One region of the Paenarthrobacter sp. NPDC089988 genome, then DNA from elsewhere that is predicted to be linked to it. Evidence: riboswitches for the same ligand, from Rfam matches in the RefSeq annotation. Region 1 holds a riboswitch; the other holds the start of a gene.
What was found. Region 1 has a riboswitch for glycine ahead of gcvP (aminomethyl-transferring glycine dehydrogenase). Riboswitches for the same ligand answer to the same signal wherever they lie in the genome.

Region 1 (7,750 bases):
GACGCCGGTTTTGAAAAGAACAAGGATGGTCAAACATACGGAATTCCAGTTGAAATCAACGGACAGATCGCTGAACCGGATCTTATCCGCGCTTATGCCACTAACGGAAAGCTTGGGTATATGAAGAACAGCGAGCGGAAAGTTGCAACAGGTGACCCTTCGATATTTAAGTCGCCCGAGGAAGCATTGAGGTGGCAGGAAAATAGGGGGGACCTTCCGGTGACTGTACCAATCTACGACATCGACGGAGTCACCGAAATCGGCATCTTCGAGTTCTCAACAGGACAGCCCACAGGCATGGTGAAGTAGAACCGGAGGCCGCGGACGCAAGCATCCCAGGCGCCATGCGCTTGGGATGCTTGTCTGCCTAGACTGAACTTCTGTGATGAGGAAACCCGCCACCGATGCCAAGCAATTCAACGGGCACGAGAACGCTTACTAGAGCTTGATCTGCTCCATGCTCTCCAGTTGTATTGCCTTCGGCGCTTTGCCCAGCTCGCGTTGGCCGCTGGCCAGCCGGTCGCCATTGGTGAGCCGGCTGAGGCTTAGCCCGGTGAGGTCCGCGATTTCACCTATGGGAACCTGGAACGTCCTGAAAGGTCCCAGGGGCGGAGGTTCGCCCTCGAGGAGCCGCTCGGTGATGGCCTTCTTCAACTCCACCCTTCCCAGCAAGGGTGACTGATCCAGGATGAAGCCGGCAGCACCCAGCTTGGCGTCATTGGTCCAGGCAGCGATCTTCCAGAATTTCCTTGGCACCTGAACGCCCCGGTAGGGCGGGTCGTCGTCGAGCAGTACCGGACCAGTAAACACGCTGAGCTTGGCATCGAACGAATCTGCGTGCTCCAGGACGTGGTCCTCAAGCCCTACCCAAAGCTCCTTGCCCTGGTTGAAGTCGTCCACTTGCGGCGCGGCATTGGTGAAGGCGAACGTGTCCTGGTTGGCCTTCTTGGCTGTCGCTTGGTCACCCCACACGGGATCCAGGCGCCGGACCAAGTGGCCTCTGTCAAAGGCGTTGTTCTTGTAGACGTCAGGCCCGGCCTGCTGTTCCTTGGGGACCCGTTCATCGAAATGCCAAGTGCCCTCACGTGCCAACGGGTTCAGCTCACTACCGCTGATGTTGACACCCACGATCGCCGCCAGTTTCCGGGCCGTCCGGAAACGCACGGAGAAATGCGTATAGTCCAACAGAATCGTCGTCGCCGACGGACTGGGCAGCTCTAGGCGTGCCCGCAAGAAATCCCTGTCATATCCCCCGCTCATGGATACAGCATGGCACTAGGCACTGACAGCGAACAGACTCCGCTCAGCGCGAGCCCGATTCGGGGCATCGCTGCGGAACATGCCGTGCGCACGGCACAACCCGCAGCGAGCCCACGAATCGGCGGGACGACCAATCGTAGGTGGCCCCAACGGGTCAGACAGGACCTAGGCCAGGTCCCCACCGTTCTTGGAGGCGTATTCCTCGGCCGAGAGCAGCGGCCCGTCGGACTCGGCGGCGACCTTGAAGAGCCAGCCTTCGCCGTAGGGATCGTTGTTGATGAGGGCGGGATCGGACACTACGGCGTCGTTGATCTCCGTGACCTCACCGGTGACCGGGGAGTACAGGTCCGAGACGGACTTGGTGGACTCAACTTCGCCACAGGTCTCGCCTGCAGTCACGGTGGAACCAACCTCGGGCAGGTCGACATACACGATGTCACCGAGCGCGTCGGTGGCAACCTCGGAGATGCCGACAGACACCGAGTTCCCCTCCCCACGCAAAACCCACTCGTGCTCGTCGGAGTACTGAAGTTCAGGCGCTACTTTGGGCATTCTTTTTCCTAACGTTGTATGGACAAATCTGTGGCTGGGTTGGCCGTGCGACGGGTCGCCTTGCGCCCGTCAGGTCCGGCATCCTCCGCGGGCTCGGTCGCCGGGGCGCCCGCTGGGCGGACGCGAGGCTCCCTTAGACGCCCGCTTCCGGATACCGGCCCCGAAGGGGCTGCCATCTGCGGCTTACTTCTGGCGCTTGTAGAACGGCAGTGCGACCACTTCGAAGGGCTCGGCCTTGCCGCGCAGGTCCACGTCCAGCGCAGTCCCCGGCTCAGCAAGGGCCACGTCGACGTAGGCAAGAACTACGGGGTACCCGAGCGTCGGGCTGGGCTGGCCGGAGGTCACTTCGCCCACCACTACGCCGTCCTTCAGGACCGGGTAGTGCGAACGGCCGGCACGGCGTCCGAGGCCCTTGAGGCCAACGAGCTTGCGGCCAGTGGAGACCCCAGCCCCTGAAGCTTTCAAAGCAGCGAGGGCTTCCTTGCCAACAAAGTCGCCTTCCTTGGACAGTGCCACTACGGGTCCAAGCCCAGCGGCAAAGGGGTTGCCTTCGCGGGAGAGTTCATTGCCGTAGAGGGGCATGCCAGCTTCGAGGCGCAGCGAGTCACGGGAGGCGAGGCCAGCCGGAATCAACTCGCCCTCTTCGGCAACTGCGGAAATGGCCTGCCACAGGGCTGCGGCTGATTCGTTGGGCACAAAGATCTCAAAGCCGTCTTCGCCGGTGTATCCGGTACGTGCCAGGAGCAGGTCCTGGCCGCTGCCGGCTACCAGGAAGGTCACGTCAACCGCGGCGTAGTACTTCAGTTCCGTGACGAGCGCGTGCTGCTCCGCCGGGACCAGGCGCAGGAGAATGGCTTCGGCGAGGGGTCCTTGGACCGCGATGAGCGAGGTCTCGGAGGAGGCGTCTTCCACCACGACGTCGAACCCGGCGGCACGCACCAGGAGCGCCGCAGCAACAACGGGAGCGTTTCCGGCGTTGGGTACCACCAGGAACTTTTCGGGACCGCGGCGGTAGACAATGAGGTCGTCGATGATTCCGCCGTCTTCCTGGCAGATCAGCGAGTACTTGGCCTTACCGTCAGCGATAGCGGACAGCTTGCCCACCAGCGCGTAGTCCAGAAAGGCACCCGCATCCGGACCAGTGACCCAGACTTCGCCCATGTGGGAGAGGTCGAACAGGCCGGCGGACTTCCGCACGGCGTGGTGCTCAGCCAGCTCGGAGGTGTACTTGAGCGGCATCTCCCATCCACCGAAGTCGGTGAACGAGGCGTCGAGCTTCTTGTGCTCTTCGTAGAGGGCCGTGTATTTCCCAGTCATGACCAGTCCTTAGTTCTCGAAGTCTTCGATCGGCGGGCAGGAGCACACCAGGTTGCGGTCGCCCGCAGCACCGTCGATCCGGCCGACAGGCGGGAAGTACTTGTCCTGTTTGAGGTGGTGGACCGGGAAGGCGGCCTGCTCACGCGGGTACGCACGGTCCCAGTCGGAGCTCACGACGGCGGCTGCCGTGTGGGGTGCGCGGCGGAGTGGGGAATCCTGCACGGAGAAGTCCCCGACAGCAACCTGTTCGATCTCGGCCCGGATGGTGATCATGGCTTCGATGAACCGGTCGATCTCCACGAGGTCTTCGGACTCCGTCGGCTCAACCATGAGCGTGCCCGCAACCGGGAACGCAAGGGTGGGGGCGTGGAAGCCGAAGTCGATGAGGCGCTTGGCCACGTCCTCAGCCGTGACGCCGGTCTTCGCGGTCAGCTCGCGGAGGTCCAGGATGCACTCGTGGGCTACAAGTCCGCCTTCACCGGTGTAGAGAACCGGGAAGTGCTCGTTGAGGCGGGAAGCGATGTAGTTCGCAGCCAACAGGGCGGACTTGGTGGCTTCGGTGAGTCCCTGGCCGCCCATGAGCTTCACGTAGGCCCAGGAAATGGGCAGCACGCCGGCGGAGCCAAAGCGCGATGCCGAGATCGGAACGTCATTGCCTTCGGTCCAGGACGTGGCGTCACCGGGCATGAACGGTGCAAGGTGTGCCTTGGCTGCCACGGGGCCTACACCGGGTCCACCACCACCGTGCGGGATGCAGAAGGTCTTGTGCAGGTTCAGGTGGGACACGTCGCCGCCGAACTTACCCGGCTGCGCCAGGCCAACAAGCGCGTTGAGGTTGGCGCCGTCGATGTACACCTGGCCGCCGGCCTCGTGGACCGCGTCGCAGACCTCGCGCACGTCGGCGTCGTACACACCGTGCGTGGACGGGTAGGTGATCATGATGGCCGAGAGCACGTCGCGGTTGGCCTCGATCTTGGCCTTGAGGTCATCGTGGTCGATGGTGCCGTCGGAGGCGGTGGCCACAACCACAACCTTCATGCCAGCCAGCACAGCCGAGGCAGCGTTGGTGCCGTGGGCCGAAGCCGGGATCAGGCAGACATTGCGCTGCTGGTCACCGCGGGAGTGGTGGTAGCCGCGGATCGCGAGCAAGCCGGCCAGCTCACCCTGCGAACCGGCGTTCGGCTGAATGGAGACCTGGTCGTAGCCGGTGATCTCCGTCAGCTGTGCCTCAAGATCCGTGATGAGTTCACGCCAGCCAGCGGTCTGGGAATCCGGAGCGAACGGGTGGATCGAAGCGAACTCCGGCCACGAAATGGCTTCCATCTCAGCCGTAGCGTTGAGCTTCATGGTGCACGAACCCAGCGGGATCATGGTGCGGTCCAGCGCCAGGTCCCGATCGGAGAGCTTGCGGATATAGCGCAGGAGCTGGGTTTCTGAACGGTGCGTGTTGAACACGGGGTGCTGCATGTATTCGCTGGAGCGTTCAATGGAAGCTTCCAGCGCGAAGCCCTCAGCTGACTCAACCACGGAGGCACCGAACACCGCCGCAACCTCGGCGACAATCGCCGTCGTCGTGGTTTCATCAACCGAGATGCCCACCGTGTCAGCGTCGATCGCGCGCAGGTTGATACCGCGCTCTTCAGCGGCAGCCACAAGCGAAGCGGCGCGACCCGGGACACGGACCGTGATGGTGTCGAAGAAGGAACCGTGCAGGACCTCGACGCCGGCAGCCTTCAGGGAGGCGGCCAAGGTGCGGGCGTGGCCGTGGGCGGTTTCCGCGATCGCCTTCAGACCTTCGGGACCGTGATAGACGGCGTACATCGAGGCGACGATCGCCAGGAGTGCCTGTGCGGTGCAGATGTTGGACGTGGCCTTCTCGCGGCGGATGTGCTGCTCACGGGTCTGCAGCGCCAAGCGGTAGGCGGGGACACCGGCGTCGTCCTTTGAAACGCCCACCAGGCGGCCCGGCATGGAACGCTCCAGGCCCTTCTGGACGGCCATGTAGGCGGCGTGCGGGCCGCCGAAGAACAGCGGGACGCCCAGGCGCTGGGCGGAGCCGACGGCGATATCGGCGCCCTGCTCGCCCGGAGGTGTGATGAGCGTGAGGGAGAGAAGGTCGGCGGCGACGGTGACCAGGGCACCGCGCTCCTTTGCCGAAGCGATCACGGCGGAGTGGTCGAACACGCGGCCGGACACGCCGGGCTGCTGGAGGACGACGCCGTTGATGGCACCTTCCGGGAGGCCGTTGGCGAGGTCCGCGACCTCAACGTCAAAGCCAAGCGCCTCGGCGCGGCCCTTGACGATCGCGATGGTCTGCGGGAGGCAGTCGGCGTCGAGGACAGTCTTGCCATCCTGGGCGGCCTTGTTCTTGTTGGCGCGGCGCATCATCAGCACGGCTTCGGCCACGGCGGTGGCTTCGTCCAGCAGCGAGGCGTTGGCGATCGGGAGGCCGACGAGGTCCTGGACCATGGTCTGGAAGTTCAGCAGCGCTTCGAGGCGGCCCTGGGAAATTTCCGGCTGGTAAGGGGTGTACGCGGTGTACCAGGCCGGCGATTCGAGGATGTTGCGGCGGATCACCGGCGGCGTGACGGTGTCGAAGTAGCCCTGCCCGATCATCTGCACTGCCGTCTTGTTCTTGGAGGCGAGCTTGCGCAGTTCCGCGAGGACCTCCACCTCCGAAAGGGCGTTCTGCAGGGTGAGGGCAACGTCCTGGCGGATGTCGTTGGGAACCGCGGTGTCCACGAGGGAATCCACGGAGTCGTAACCGACGGACTTGAGCATGGTGTCAATGTCGGCCTGGCGGCGGGCACCGATATGCCGGTCGACGAAGGTGGTGGAGGCTGAACTAACCGTCACGAAGGAACTCCATTACTTGGGCGGCGTTTGGGTACGCCACAGTGGCTCGGGTTCCTCCCCGCTCTGTATTGGACCTGAGAGTTTCCGCGTGTTGCTGTCCGCACAGCCACCCGCTTGCACCGTCGGTGAGCACAACAATCCGGCCGGACTGCCTGCTGCTTTCCAGAGTTGCCTATCCGCGGCGGTGCATGGGCCTGAGAGATTCCTGGGGAGGATTTGCTCCTACGGCGCCTGCATCTCGTACTGCAGGACTCTCCCGCCGCAGATCAAAGGCTTTATGCAGTTGTAGGCGGCGTGCCAGGGAAGGCACACCACAGTTGTTAATTGTCCTATGCCCGCAGCGCGGCGGCAAATGGAGGATCCGCTACTTCCGCAGGCGGTCCAGGACCGCGAGGAGGACCTCGACGTCGGCCTCCCGCCCGGCGCCGCCGGCTTCCTGCCCGCCCTCGAACATGGCGTTGAAATAGAGTCCGTCTCCCATGTAGCTGATCGCCTTGGCAACGTCCGGGCCCACGTCCTCGGCAAGGACGTCAAGCCACCGTTGTTGAATGGCCGCGAACCGGCGGCGGGTCTCCTCGTGGGCCACTTCGGCCAACCTGGTTGCCGCAACAAAGGCCCTGTCCATGGGGGTTCCGGCCCAGAGCGAGGAGCGGATGAAGTAGGCCGCGGCACCATCGGGCGCCGCCTGCATCTGCTCGGTATCTTCCTCGGCCAAGTCATCCAGGCGCTCCAGCAGGGCACTGATGAGCGACTCCTTGTTGGGGAAGTGATAGAGCAAACCACCCTTTGAGACGCCTGCGCGCCTGGCCACGGCGTCGAGGGTGGCAGCACGCTCCCCTACTTCGATCAGGAGTGCTTCAAAGGCGTCCAGGACGGCGTCCCGGGCTACTGGTTTTCGCGGCATGGATCCATCATTCCCTAAAGCTCGGTCTTGTTCTATTTGAAACTGTACCGTCTGGACGGTACAGTAAAGATCATGTTCTCGCCGTCCTCAACCCACGCTCCCCGTTCCTCTGTGCGCCCGGTTCCGGGCAAGACCGCACCGTGGCGTGACTGGACGGCCCTGGCACTGCTGATGTTCCCGGTGCTCCTGGTGGCCGTCGACAACACCGCGCTCACCTTCGCCCTCCCGGAAATCGCCCGCTCACTGGAAGTCGGCGGCATCCAGCTCCTGTGGATCGTGGACGCCTACCCGCTGGTTCTGGCCGCGCTGTTGGTATCCATGGGCAACTTCGGCGACAGGATCGGACGACGGCGGCTGCTCCTGATCGGCAGCACAGGCTTCGCGGCGGTTTCGGCTGCTACGGCGTTCGCGCCTTCCGCAGAATGGCTGATTGCGGGCCGCGCAGCGCTTGGCGTCTTCGGCGCCATGCTGATGCCCTCCACCCTGTCCCTGATCCGGAACATTTTCACCGACCCCAACCGTCGCCGGCTGGCTATTGCCGTCTGGGCTGCGGGTTTCTCCGGCGGCGCCGCGCTCGGCCCGATCTTCGGCGGCTGGCTCGTGGAGCACTTCTGGTGGGGCGCCGTGTTCCTCGTGGCAGCCTTCCTCCTCCTGCCGCTGCTCGCCTTCGGCCGGATGCTCATCCCTGAGTCCAAGGACGCCAACCCGGGCCGCGTGGACGTACCAAGCATTGTCCTGTCCGTGCTCACCATGGCGCCCTTTGTCTACGGGATCAAAGAACTCGCCGTGCATGGATTCGGAGCATCCGCCGCTGCCTTCATGGTGTTCGGCTTGGTGATGGGTGTGCTGTTCGTGCGCCGG
Region 2 (7,750 bases), on a different contig from region 1:
GGAAGCCCAGGCCGTCGGCGTTCACGCCACCCGCAGCTGCGATGACGGGGTTGATGATGTTGTTGGTGAAGGCGGTAACCAGCGCGGTAAAGGCACTGCCGATGACGACGGCGATGGCCAGCTCGATCACGTTGCCGCGGAGTATGAAGTCCTTGAATCCCTTAAACATGGAAAGTCCTCTGATCGGTACGGTGCGTATGGCTCAAGCAGAGATCAAACTACCACTCGCAGGTATCAATGGGGCGATGCCGGCTGATCGCGAACCACGTAGTCCCGCCGCCGCGCGTCCAAAAACATGAGTACCGACTACTCGTGCGCTGAGGGATAGTAAGCAACTTTACTAATCATGGCGGGACCGCACGCATGGCGATCCGGCCATACCCCTCGTGGGAATGGCGGGTGGCATGCATTGGGCACCCGCTGGGGGTCCGGGCGTCGTTATCCCAGAGGCGGCGCCCGGTACTTCCTACTATCGCTGCCGCCACACCCGGCGGTCTCCGCCCCGGTCCAGCGGCCGGGGGGGAGCGGACAGCGGGCGACGCCGGCACCTTGGTGGGTGCCGACGTCGTGGTTCTGCTGTGGTTGACGCAGCACGCCTGTGCTAAATACGTCAGGCTGTGGCAGCCTCCATAGCGAGTTCGTTCGCTCCAGCCACCTTTCCACGATTGACCATGAGTGCCAGCAAGTCGAAGACGACTGTTGCAGCGGCCACGCTGGTGATATCGGCGTGGTCGTAAGCGGGAGCCACTTCCACCACGTCCGCACCCACGATGTTGATGCCATTCAGGCCGCGGAGCAGGGCAAGCAGTTCACGGGAATGCAGGCCGCCCATTTCCGGCGTTCCGGTGCCGGGAGCGTAAGAGGGGTCCAGGACATCGATATCAATGGAGACGTAGACCGGCGTATCTCCCAGCCGTTGTTTGACCCGTTCGATCGCCGCCGGGACGCCGATGACGTCAAGGTCGGAACAGCGGATGATCTGAAATCCGAAGTCGTGGTCCCGGAGAAAGTCGTTGCGGTCGTACACAGGCCCGCGGATGCCCACATGCATTGACTTGTCCTCAACAAGCAGGCCCTCCTCGAAGGCCCGGCGGAAGATGGTCCCGTGCGTAATGGGCTGGTCGAAATAGGTATCCCAAGTGTCCAGGTGCGCATCGAAGTGGAGCAGCGCCACCGGGCCGTGGACCTCGTTGACCGCCTGCAGCATTGGAAGGGCGATGGTGTGGTCGCCGCCGATAGTGATCAGCTTCTTGTCGTGGGCGATCAGAGGCCTGGCTTGCTCCTTGATCTCCTTGACGGCCCTGCCGATGTCATAGGGCGTGCAGGCGATGTCGCCGGCATCCACAACCTGCACTTCGTTGACGGGCTCAACGTCGAGTTCGGGGTGGTAGCCCGGGCGCAGCAGTCTTGACGCTTCACGGACAGCTGCCGGACCAAAGCGGGCCCCGGGACGGAAGGAGGTTCCGCCGTCGAACGGAACGCCCACAATAGCGATGTCGTACTCCGGGACGCGGTCCAGTTGTGGAAGTCGGGCGAACGTGCCCAGTCCGGCGAAACGGGGAATTTTAGTGGCGTCGACGGGACCGATTGCTTGGTGGTTGCTCATGACAGGGATCCTTCGTTGATCTTGGGGTCTGATGGTGCAGGAGGCTTCTTTTCGGAGGTGAGCTCGTGCAGTGACTTGTTGGCTGTTTCGGGAGCCAGGAGGAAAGTGGCAACGAGCCCCACAAGGGAGATGATCGCGCCGATGAGCAGCGAGCCGGCTGCTCCGAACGACACGATGGCCAGGGGCATCAGGTAGGTGCTGGCCGCCGAGCCAACCCGGCTGATCGCCGTGCCGAAGCCGACGGCCGTAGCACGGATCTCTGTGGGGAACAGCTCGTTGGGATACACCACTTCAAGGAAGCTGGAGGCGCCGGAGGCCAGCGCGAAGATGGCCAAGGCAATGAAGAGCGGTGCTGCGTCCACGTTGGGGATAAAGGCCGGAATCGCCAAGGCAACCACAATGATGCCGAACGTCCACAAGAGCAGCTTTCGGCGTCCGATCTTTTCCACGAGCCAGAGGCCGGGAATGCCGCCAACAACAAACAGCATGGAAATCAGGAACGAGCCGCCGTAAAGGTTGGCATCGCCGTGCATGCCAAAGGACGTCAGGAGATCCGGGGCAAAGGTGTAAACGGCGAAGAGCGGGATGACCTGCGCAGTCCAGAAGATCGAGACGAAAAGTGTTCGCTTCCAAAACTGGCCCCTGAAGATGTCCAGGAAACTGCCTTGCCTCTGAGGTCCTTCGCTATCGGAAGAGATGTCGCTGAGGCCGTACTGCGGGCCGTACACCTTCTTGATTACGGCATCGGCCTCGTCCCGGCGGCCGCGGGAGAGAAGCCATCGCGGTGATTCAGGTGTGCCCAGGCGGCACAGAAGCGTGATGACGGCGAATACTGCCGGACTGGCAACCATGAAGCGCCAGGCATCCGGACCGGCGTCGCGCAACAGGTAGCCCACTGCGTAGGCTGCGGCGGCGCCGATGGCCCAGACCACGAAGGTGGCGCCGAGGAGGCGTCCGCGATGCTTCTTGGGCAGGAATTCCGCGAGCAGCGACGTTGCGATGGGGTAGTCCGCTCCAATGGCCATGCCCAGGAAGAACCTGCACAGGACCACTTGCCAAATATCCGTGGCGAAACCGTTGAGGACGGAGAACAGCGCCAGTGCGATGAGGTCTGCGATGTACATTTTGTGCCGGCCGATCTTGTCGGTTAGCCAACCGAAGACCGCGCCACCGAAGAAGATGCCTACCAGGCTTGCGGCGCCCACCAGGCCAATCTCCGCCGGGGACAGGTCCAGGCCAGGAGCCATGGTGATCAGTGCGATGCCGATGATGGACAGTGCATAGCCGTCGATGAATGGTCCGCCGGACGCGAAGAACGTCAACTTTTTGTGGAACCGGGTTAGTGGGGCGTCATCAATGAGGTTGCTGGTTGCGCTCATTGCCAACCCTCTCTCGTGAATGCTCGTCATTGAGCGGGTGAAGTTAGTGGTTCCAGTTTTCGTGATGCGCGTCACCGCGTATATTCGTGCATTGTTTACATCTGACGAATCGGTTTAGACGAACGTCTAAGTACCCCGAAAGTACGCAGAACTGGAGCGCATCCCATGGCGATCACCGTGGCCGAACTCGTCGCCGAACCCCAGCTTGGACTCACCCTCCTGGCCGGGGCGGGCGGGGCAGGAAACCGCATCACCTGGGCCCATACCTCGGACCTGCCGCGCCTCTGGGAATGGGTCACCGGCGGCGAACTCATGATGACGAACGGGCTCTCCATCCCCGCCGACGCGGACGGGCAGGTGGCGCTCGCCGAAGCCCTGGTGGACGCCGGCGCAAGCGCGTTGGCCATCGGTGAGAAGATGCACGCACCCCCGCTGACCGACGAGTTCCTTGCCGCATGCGAGGACTTACCGCTGCCCCTCATCAACATCCCGTACCCGCTTCCGTTCATTGCCATCGCCAGGTCCGTCGCGGAGTCATCGTTGCTTGAGGAGTCCCGCAGGCTCCGCCAAACAGCCCGGGTTTACGACCTCCTCCGGACCGCCGGTGCCTCCGAGGACCACTGGCAAAGCCTGGTGCTGCGCTTGGCCACGGAGTTGGACGCCGAGCTCTTCGTGGTGGACCGGAGTTGCCTGCACCCCTGGCACCCCGAGGGCCAGCGCCTGCCGGGCTTCCTGGTGGACGAATGGTCGCCGCAGCCGGGCCAGGTCTCCGTTGCGGGCAAGAACTTCCAATGGCACCGGATCCGCGGCAGGCACGTGTTGACCATGGACATTCCCACGCACGCGAATGCGCTCCTGGTGGTGCTGCCTACCAGCGAACCGCACCCTGACGCCGTCGTACTTTTGCATGCCGCAACCGTGCTGGGACTGCAGCTGGCGCGCATTGTGCTCTCGCTGGAGGGGCGGCACCGGCTGGCCGGCGAGTTCCTGCTGCAAGCACTGGACGGCCGACTCGGAACCGGCGAGATTGAGCGGCGGCTGGAGGCCTTCGGGGTGCCACCGCAAGGATTCGTGGTCGCCTCGATGTCAGCGGACGACGGCGACAGGCTGGCCAACGTGCACATCGAACTGTGGCGGCACGGGACTCCGGCGGCCTCCTTGCGGAGGAACGACCGGCTGCACGTGGTGGTTGCGTCGGAGGCCGCCGATGAACTCCTGACGCACTGCGCCGGGGCCGGAACCACCATTGGCGTGAGCTCCGCCGCCGCCGTTGGTGGACTCCAGCAGGCGCTGCAGGAGTCGCTCTGGGCGCTCGGTTCGGCCAGGGCCAACAAGCTGGGCCTGGCCCGGTATTCCGAGGGGCCCAGTTGGTTGGGGCTGACCGGATACGAGGAAGGAACGGCCCTTGTCCAACGTCTCCTGGGCCCGATATTCGACTACGAACAACGGCAGGACGGGAACCTGATGGTCACCCTGAAGACGTATTTGGACTCGCAGCGATCCTGGCAGAAAACGGCGTCCGCGCTCTTCACGCACCGGCAAACCATCATCTACCGGATCCGGAAAATCGGCGAGCTGACGGGCCTGGACATGGGTGAAACGTCAACGTTGGCGCAGCTGTGGCTGGCGTTGCAGATCCACGAGGCGATGCACGGTTAGCCTCCGGGAGAACACCTGCCTTGCGCTTTTTCGACGTGACCCGCTATGGTGTGAAGCGTGTCACTGAGGTGGCGCAAACGCTTTTGATCTGCGGCGGGAGAGTCCTGCCGGTACATCCAGTCAGGCGCCGTAGGAGCAAATCCTCCCCAGGAATCTCTCAGGCCCATGTACCGCCGCGGCGAGGCAACTCTGGAAAGCAGTCCGGGCAACCGGGCTCACCGACGGTGCAAGTGAACTATGTGGAACCACAGTTCGCGGAATCTCTCAGGTCCAATACAGAGCGGGGAGGAACCCATATTCACCATGGCGCTCAGCGGGCGCCTGAATCCTGGAGTTCCTCTTGACTGTTCAATCCTCCCCAACCGCATTCGCGGACCGGCATATCGGCGCCCGCCGCCACGCCGATGTTGACACCATGCTCAAGGCCATCGGGTACGACTCCGTAGACGGCCTGGTGGACGTCGCTGTCCCCGATTCCATCCGCCAGTCCTCGCCGCTCACTTTGCAGAAAGCGCTGAGCGAGACCCAGGTCCTGGCCGAACTGCGCGAGCTCGCGGCGAAGAACAAGACCGCGGTGCAGATGATCGGCCAGGGCTACCACGACACCATCACGCCCCCGGTGATCCGCCGCAACATCTTGGAATCCCCGGCCTGGTACACGGCTTACACGCCGTACCAGCCGGAGATTTCCCAGGGCCGCCTCGAAGCGCTGCTGAACTTCCAAACCATGGTGCAGGACCTGACAGGCTTGCCGATCGCCAACGCCTCCTTGCTGGATGAAGCCACCGCCGTGGCCGAGGCCGTGCTGCTCATGCGCCGCGCCAACAAGTCCGCAGGGGCACGCGAAGGCAAGACCGTCCTGGACGCCGACCTCCTCCCGCAGACCATCGCGATCGTGAAGGGCCGCGCCGAGGCGTTGGGCTTCGAGGTTCTCGTTGCGGACCTCTCAACGGGATTGCCCGACGGCGACATCAACGGCATCGTCCTTCAGCAGCCCGGCGTTTCTGGCCGGGTCTTCAACCACGCTCCCGTGATCGCTGCGGCGAAGGAACGCGGTGCCCTGGTCACGGTCGCCGCCGATCTGCTGGCGCTCACCCTCATCACGCCCCCGGGTGAACAAGGTGCGGATATCGCCGTCGGAACCGCCCAGCGCTTTGGCGTGCCGCTCTTCTTCGGCGGCCCGCACGCTGCCTACATGGCCGTCCGGAACGGCATGGAGCGCACACTTCCGGGCCGCATCGTGGGTGTGTCCAAGGACAACGCCGGCGTGCCCGCTTACCGCCTCGCGTTGCAGACCCGCGAGCAGCACATCCGCCGTGAGAAGGCCACGTCCAACATCTGCACAGCGCAGGCGTTGCTCGCGATCGTCGCCTCGATGTACGCGGTCTACCACGGCCCGGACGGCCTGAAGGCGATCGCCGAAACGGTCCACGGCCACGCGCGTGTCCTGGCTGCCGCACTGCAGAAGGCTGGCCGCGAGCTTGTCTCCGATTCCTTCTTCGACACCCTCACGGTCCGCGTCCCGGGCAAGGCCGCCAAGGTCATCGGCGCCGCTGAGGCACGCGGCATCAACCTCCGCCACATCGACGCAGACACCGTGGGTGTTTCGCTGGATGAAACCACGACGCCGGAAGTCCTCTCCGCGGTCGCCGTCGCCTTTGGCGCAGGTCCGGTAGGGGACGCGGCCGGGTTCGAGTTGCCTTCAGATGTTGTCCGGACCTCGGACTTCCTGCAGCACCCGGTGTTCAACACGCACCGTTCCGAGACGCAGATGTTGCGCTATATCCGCAAGCTGTCGGATCGGGACCTCGCGCTGGACCGCACCATGATCCCGTTAGGTTCGTGCACCATGAAGCTCAACGCGACCGCAGAGATGGAGGCCATTTCCTGGCCGGAGTTCGCCTCGATCCACCCGTTCGCCCCGGATTCGCAGACTGCCGGATGGCGTGAGCTGATCACTGGGTTAGAAGCCGACCTGACGGAGATCACCGGCTACGACCAGGTGTCCATCCAGCCCAATGCCGGTTCGCAGGGGGAGCTGGCCGGCCTCCTTGCGATCCGCGGCTACCACCTGTCCCGCGGCGATTCGCAGCGGAACATTTGTTTGATTCCGGCGTCGGCCCACGGCACCAACGCTGCTTCGGCTGTGCTGGCTGGCATGAAGGTTGTCGTGGTGGCTACCGCTTCCGACGGCACCATCGACCACGCGGACCTCACTGCGAAGATCGAGGCCAACCGCGATGTGCTTTCCTGCATCATGATCACCTACCCGTCCACGCACGGTGTGTACGACGCCGACGTTGTTGAGGTGTGCGATGCCGTTCACGAGGCCGGTGGCCAGGTATACGTGGATGGTGCGAACCTCAACGCGCTCGTTGGGCTGGCCCAGCCGGGTAAGTTCGGCGGGGACGTGTCCCACCTGAACCTGCACAAGACGTTCTGCATCCCGCACGGTGGCGGCGGACCTGGCGTGGGCCCCGTTGCTGCGAAGGCCCACTTGGCACCCTTCATGCCGGGCGATGCCAACAATGCTGCTTCTTCGGAAGGCGGCGTTGCCATCTCGGCCTCCCGCTTCGGCTCGGCCGGCGTCCTCCCGATCTCCTGGGCCTACGTGAAGCTCATGGGCGGCGAAGGACTCACCGAGGCCACCAAGTCCGCGCTGCTCGCGGCGAACTACGTTGCTTCACGCTTGGACGAGCATTTCCCCATTCTGTACACGGGTGAAGGTGGTCTCGTTGCCCACGAATGCATCCTGGACCTCCGCGAACTCACGGCACGTACGGGTGTGACGGCTGAGGACGTGGCCAAGCGACTGATCGACTTCGGCTTCCACGCCCCCACGCTGGCGTTCCCTGTTGCGGGCACGCTCATGGTTGAGCCGACGGAGTCCGAGGACCTCGCCGAGATCGACCGCTTCATCGAAGCAATGATCACCATCCGGGCCGAGATCGAGCAGGTTGCCGCCGGAGACTTCTCCGTGGAGAACTCCCCGCTTCGCAACGCACCCCACACGGCAGCCGCCGTCGTAAGTTCCGCCTGGGAGCGTGACTACCCGCGTGAGCAGGCAGCCTTCCCTGTGCCGAGCCTGAAGCAGGACAAGTACTTC

Region 2: another riboswitch for glycine. It lies ahead of gcvP (aminomethyl-transferring glycine dehydrogenase); the one in region 1 lies ahead of gcvP (aminomethyl-transferring glycine dehydrogenase).

The regions. Positions count from the first base shown of each region.
Region 1 covers NZ_JBIVGD010000011.1:3,801-11,550, reverse strand. Annotated here, with positions in the region: gene ACIPV6_RS13865 (hypothetical protein) at 1-309, shown strand, start outside; gene ACIPV6_RS13860 (DNA/RNA non-specific endonuclease) at 439-1,260, opposite strand; gene gcvH (glycine cleavage system protein GcvH) at 1,426-1,812, opposite strand; gene gcvT (glycine cleavage system aminomethyltransferase GcvT) at 1,996-3,129, opposite strand; gene gcvP (aminomethyl-transferring glycine dehydrogenase) at 3,139-5,985, opposite strand; glycine riboswitch at 6,158-6,254, opposite strand; gene ACIPV6_RS13840 (TetR/AcrR family transcriptional regulator) at 6,350-6,889, opposite strand; gene ACIPV6_RS13835 (MFS transporter) at 6,962-7,750, shown strand, end outside.
Region 2 covers NZ_JBIVGD010000028.1:12,538-20,287, forward strand. Annotated here, with positions in the region: gene mscL (large conductance mechanosensitive channel protein MscL) at 1-169, opposite strand, end outside; gene speB (agmatinase) at 611-1,606, opposite strand; gene ACIPV6_RS21960 (MFS transporter) at 1,603-2,985, opposite strand; gene ACIPV6_RS21965 (PucR family transcriptional regulator) at 3,151-4,644, shown strand; glycine riboswitch at 4,729-4,827, shown strand; gene gcvP (aminomethyl-transferring glycine dehydrogenase) at 4,985-7,750, shown strand, end outside.